2 regions of the Clostridium sp. Marseille-QA1073 genome follow, and region 1 is predicted to be linked to the other one. Evidence: predicted binding sites of a transcription regulator. Region 1 holds the regulator's gene; the other holds the start of a gene.
The links. Region 1 encodes HrcA, which represses chaperone genes, less so after heat shock. Its sites were predicted from a motif close to TGTTAGCACTCNNNNNNNNNGAGTGCTAACA; they were not measured.
Positions count from the first base shown of each region.

Region 2: the regulator HrcA is predicted to act here: its motif matches at 1,493-1,523, upstream of groES (co-chaperone GroES).

Region 1 is NZ_JBSVQM010000003.1:83,594-86,815, reverse strand. Features, by position in the region: gene hemW (radical SAM family heme chaperone HemW) at 1-983, shown strand, start outside; gene hrcA (heat-inducible transcriptional repressor HrcA) at 1,074-2,114, shown strand; gene grpE (nucleotide exchange factor GrpE) at 2,156-2,758, shown strand; gene dnaK (molecular chaperone DnaK) at 2,778-3,222, shown strand, end outside.
Region 2 is NZ_JBSVQM010000013.1:12,511-15,732, reverse strand. Features, by position in the region: gene ACY1IQ_RS12590 (DNA-3-methyladenine glycosylase family protein) at 1-259, shown strand, start outside; gene ACY1IQ_RS12585 (TVP38/TMEM64 family protein) at 474-1,184, shown strand; gene groES (co-chaperone GroES) at 1,572-1,856, shown strand; gene groL (chaperonin GroEL) at 1,906-3,222, shown strand, end outside.

The sequences.
Region 1 (3,222 bases):
TTATAAAAACAATATTTATAGGTGGGGGGACTCCCACCTATTTATCTTTAGAAGGCTTTAAGATAATAAAAGAAAGTATAGATAAACTAAATATTCATAAAGATGTAGAATTTACTGTAGAAGGAAATCCAGGAACCTTTACAAAAGAGAAATTAGAGTTTTTGAAAAATATGGGAGTTAATAGATTAAGTATAGGACTTCAAGCTTGGCAGAATAGTTTATTAAAAACTTTAGGAAGGATTCATACTATAGAAGAATTTAAAGAAAGTTATTTAATGGCAAGACAATTAGGTTTTAATAATATTAATATAGATTTAATGTTTGGACTTCCCAATCAAAGCCTTAAGATGTGGGCGGAAACTCTTGAAGAAGTAGCATCATTAGATCCAGAGCATTTATCTTGTTATAGCTTAATTATTGAGGAAGAAACTCCATTTTTTAATCTTAATAAAAACAAAAAATTAAATTTACCTAATGAAGATGTTGAACGACAAATGTACTCTACTACTTTAAAAACCTTAAGCAAATATGGTTATAGCCAATATGAAATCTCTAATTTTTGTAAAGAGGGTAAGGAATGTAAACATAACTTAGTATATTGGGATTTAAATCCTTATATTGGTTGTGGTGTTGCCGCCCATTCTTACATAGATAATATAAGGTATTCAAATGCTGAAAATATAAAAGATTATATAGAGAGAATGAATAAATATAATAGCCCGTTAGTATATAAAAATGAAAATACATTAGAAGAAAATGTAGAAGAGTTTATGTTTTTAGGTCTCAGAAAAATTCATGGTATTAAAAAAGAAGAATTTGAGAAAAGATTTTCACAAAACATACATAGTATTTATGGAGAAGTTATTAATAAGTATAAATATTTAAACATGTTATGCGAAACTGAGGAAAGAATATTTTTAAATGAAAGGGGAATAGAGGTATCTAATATAATTATGTCTGAATTTTTACTAGAAAAATCATAAAGGGTATTGACAATTAAAAATTTAAATGATATTTTAAAAATGTAGTGATTAGCACTCAATAATAGAGAGTGCTAATAAAGAGGTGATAACATGAAGATTGATGATAGAAAAATTTATATACTTCAGGCTATTATCAATGACTACATTATCTATGGAGAGCCTGTAGGGTCAAGAACTATTGCTAAAAAGTATGATTTAGGAATTAGTTCAGCTACTATAAGAAATGAGATGGCAGACTTAGAGGAAATGGGATATTTAGAACAATTACATACCTCTTCAGGAAGAAAACCTTCAGATAAGGGGTATAGGCTGTATGTAGATAGACTTATGAAATTATCCTCTTTAACTCAAGAAGAAGAAAGTGCCATAAAAAATTATTTAGTAGATTTAGCTTTTAGTGAAATTGACAAAATTGTAAAAGGTGCAACTCAAATTCTTTCAGAACTTACAAATTTAACATCTATTGTAAAAGCACCATCGGTTAAAAAAAGTTTTGTTAAATATATACAGTTAATTAGCCTAGATAAGAATAGTATTTTGTCTACAATTATCACAGATAGTGGTTTAATAAAGCATAATGTTATTAGAGTTAAGAATCCAATTGATAATAATTCATTATTCAAAATAAATAATATTTTAAATATAAGACTAAGAGATATTTCTGTAGAAAAAATTAATTTAGAATTATTAATTAATCTAAAAAAAGATTTACATGGAAATGAAGAAATATTCGATGCTATACTTCCTGTACTTTATGAAAGTTTGGTGAATACTGAAAATAGTGAGGTTTATATAGAAGGAAGCACAAATATTTTTAACTATCCTGAGTACAATAATATTGATAAAGCAAAGGAATTTTTAGTGTTAGTTAATAATTCAGAAAATATCAGTAATATTCTTGAAAATGATGAAGGCGAATTATCTATAAAAATTGGGCGAGAGAATTTTATGGAATGCGCTAAAGATTGCAGCATAATAACTGCAACATATAGTTATAATGGCAATTCATTAGGAACTATAGGAGTTATAGGGCCCACTAGAATTCCCTATGGTAAGGTAATTGCAGTCCTTAATAGCATAGTTAATGAACTAAATATTAATATATCAAAAAAATACAACGGTTTTAAGTAAAATCGTTGTATTATAATAGCTTTGGAATGGAGGAATGAGAAGTGCAAAATATAGATGAAGATCTGAAAAATAAAAAGATGGAAGAGGCTTTAAAAAATAATGAAGAAGTTGATAATGTTGAAGAGACTTTAGAAGAATCTGAAATAAATGAGGATAAAGAGTTTGAAGACATATCATCACCAGAACTTTATGATGTAAAAGCTTTAAAAGAAGAAAATGAAAGTCTAAAACAGGAATTATCATCATTAAAAGATAGAATTTTAAGATTAACTGCTGAATATGATAACTATAGGAAAAGAACAGCAAAAGAAAAAGAGAATATTTATGTAGATGCTTGCGGAGATGTTCTAAAGGAAATGTTCCCTGTTCTAGATAATCTTGAACGTGCACTAAATGCTAGTGGAAGTGAAGAAGATCTAAAAAAGGGAATAGAGATGACTGTTAAGCAATTTAGTACTTCATTTGAAAAATTAGGAGTAGAGGAAGTTGCTACAGATATTGAATTCGATCCTAATCTTCATAATGCTGTTATGCATGTAGAAGATGAGAATTTAGGTAAAAATCAAATTGCAGAAGTTTTCTTAAAAGGATATAAAAAAGGAAATAAAGTATTAAGATATAGTATGGTAAAAGTTGCAAATTAACATTTAGGAGGTAAATACAATGGGAAAAATAATAGGTATTGATTTAGGTACAACAAATTCATGTGTGGCTGTTATGGAAGGTGGAGAACCAGTTATAATTCCAAATGCAGAAGGTGCAAGAACTACTCCTTCAGTAGTATCTTTTTTAGCAGATGGAGAAAGATTAGTAGGTCAAGTAGCAAAAAGACAAGCAATCACAAATCCAGATAAAACAATAATATCAATAAAAAGACATATGGGAACTAACCATAAAGTTAAAATAGATGAAAAGGAATATACTCCTCAAGAAATATCAGCAATGATTCTTCAAAAAATTAAAGCTGATGCAGAGGCATATTTAGGAGAAACAGTAACAGAAGCTGTTATAACAGTTCCAGCATATTTTAATGACAGTGAAAGACAAGCAACTAAAGATGCAGGTAGAATTGCAGGTTTAGATGTTAAGAGAATAATCAATGAGCCAA
Region 2 (3,222 bases), on a different contig from region 1:
ATGTCATGAAGCGCTAAAACAATTTAATGGTATAGGCCCTAAAGTTTCAGATTGCATAATGCTTTTCTCAATGGAAAAATACTCTGCTTTTCCTGTGGATGTATGGGTAAAAAGAGCAATGCAATTTTTCTATTTAGCACCAGATGTATCTTTACCTAAGATAAGGATCTTTGCTCGTGATAAATTTGGAGAATTATCAGGTTTTGCGCAACAATATCTATTTTACTACGCTAGGGAGAATAATATAAAAATTGAGTAGTATGAACAAGTTAGTCGATTGAGAGTTGAAAATGGACAATTGACAATTGAGGTTGAAATTAGTTTTAATCAAACTAATTTCTTCTAATATATTTTTAATAAAAGTGACTGCGTCACTTTAAAAAAGAAATCAATTGAAAACTTCTCCTATAAAAGAGAAGTATCAATAATTGTCCATTGTCAATCGTCAATTCTCAATTGTAGAAGGGATATTTATGAATTATATAATTGATAAAATAAATAAGTATAAAGGATATATTATATTAGGAATTCTCATAATCATTGGTGGTTTTATTGGTTATGAGTATTTTTTTAAATATGCTCATTTATTTAAAAATCCAGAAAAGATAAAAGAAATTATCTTATCCTATGGAAGTTATAGCATATTGATCTTTATACTAATACAAATACTTCAAGTAGTATTTTTCTTTATTCCAGGAGAGGTTATACAAATTGCAGGAGGATATGTTTTTGGTAGCTTTTTAGGAGGAATAATTTCCGTTATTGGCATTTTTCTAGGAAGCGCTATTGGGTATCTAATTGCGAGATATTTAGCAAGAGATATGGTTCGAAAAATCATAGAAAAGAAAAATCTAAAATTTTTTAGAAAGATATTAACAAAAGGTAGTAATAAAATGGTCATATTGCTTGTATACTTAATTCCAGGGATACCTAAAGATATACTAGTCTATCTTTGTGGATTATCCGATGTAGATTTTTGGGATTTTATATTATATTCAAGTATAGGCAGATTTCCATGGATAATTATTTCAGCTATATTTGGAGATAGTATAGGTGATAGAAATTATGTAACTTTAGGAAGCTTAGCAGTAATATCTATTATATTCTTTTTAATAGGAGTACTAAAAGGAAATAAAGTACTTCAATATTTACATGAAAAAAGAAAAAAAGGGAATAAATATTAAAGCATATTTAAAAATACCAGTTAGTATGCTCATTTAATTTGTATCATACTGCGTGACTAGGATCTAATGATAGCTAGAGTATAACGAAAATTTGTCGAACTGTTTAATATAAAATAAATTTTGTGTCTTTAACTAGCTATTTTATTTCATATACCTAAAATAAAAGTTGATAAAAAAATACAATTAATAGAAATATTGAGAAAAGATAAGGAAAATAAAGTTATATTAAGGAAAATTGGAATAAAGGCTGTTTTTGAAGTGTAAAGCAAATTTGATATTAATCTAAGGTTTAATTATGATAATAATAGAATTAGCACTCAATGATATGGAGTGCTAACAAGTGAAAATAAATAATTTTTATTTCATATATTTAAGGAGGGCTAAACTATGGCAATAAAACCACTTGGTGACAGAGTAGTTATAAAAAGATTAGAGGCTGAGGAGAAAACTAAGAGCGGAATAGTTCTTACGTCAGCATCAAAGGAGAAACCACAAGAGGCTGAGGTTATTGCAGTAGGCTCAGGACTTGTAGTTGACGGAAAAGAAATAAAAATGGAAGTTAAAGTAGGGGATAAAATATTATTCTCTAAATACGCAGGTAATGAAATTAAACACGAAGGACAAGAATATATCATATTAAAGCAAGAAGATATATTAGCAGTTATAGAGTAGTATTATAGAACATAGTCGAAAAATAAGCTTATAATAGGAGGTTTTTATCATGGCTAAGACAATTTTATTCGGTGAAGAAGCAAGAAGAGCTATGCAAAGAGGAGTGGATACTTTAGCAGATACAGTTAAAGTGACTTTAGGACCAAAAGGAAGAAATGTTGTTTTAGATAAAAAATTCGGTTCTCCACTTATAACTAATGACGGAGTAACAATTGCTAGAGAAATAGAACTTGAAGATGCTTTTGAAAATATGGGAGCACAACTTGTTAAAGAAGTTGCTACAAAAACTAATGATGTAGCAGGGGATGGTACTACAACAGCTACAGTTTTAGCTCAAGCTATAATAAGAGAGGGCTTAAAAAACGTAACAGCTGGTGCTAATCCAATGTTAATAAGAAATGGAATAAGAATGGCAGTAGATAAGGCTGTTGAAGAAATAAAAAAATATTCTAAGCCAATAAACGGAAAAAGCGATATATCAAGAGTTGCAGCTGTATCAGCAGCAGATGAAGAAATCGGACAATTAATAGCAGATGCAATGGAAAAGGTAGGAAATGAAGGAGTTATCACTGTTGAAGAGTCTAGAACTATGGGAACAGAGTTTGACGTAGTTGAAGGAATGCAATTTGACAGAGGATATTTAAGTTCATATATGGTAACAGACCCAGATAAAATGGAAGCTATTTTAGATGATGCATATATCCTAATCACTGATAAGAAAATCAGTAACTTACAAGAAATTCTACCAGTACTTGAGCAAATAGTTCAGCAAGGAAAGAAATTATTAATAATTGCTGAAGACATAGAAGGAGAAGCATTAGCTACATTAGTAGTTAATAAATTAAGAGGAACATTTACTTGTGTTGCTGTTAAAGCTCCTGGATTTGGTGATAGAAGAAAAGAAATGCTTGAAGATATAGCAATACTTACAGGTGGAGTTGTAATTTCTGAAGAATTAGGATATGACCTAAAAGAAGCTACAGTAGAAATGCTTGGAAGAGCTGAAAGTGTTAAAATTTCTAAAGAAAACACAACTATTGTAAATGGAAAAGGCGACAAAGAAAAAATAGCTCAAAGAGTAAATCAAATAAAAGTTCAAATGGAAGAAACAACTTCTGAATTTGACAAAGAAAAATTAAATGAAAGACTTGCAAAACTTGCAGGTGGAGTAGCTGTAATAAAAGTTGGAGCTGCTACAGAAACAGAACTTAAAGAAAGAAAGTTAAGAATAGAAGACGCATTAGCTGCTACTAAAGCTGCTGTTGAAGAAGGAATAGTTGCTGGTGGTGGAACTGCATATGCAAATGCAATTCCTGAAGTTGAAAAATTAACTTCTGATATAGCTGATATTCAAGTTGGTATTAAT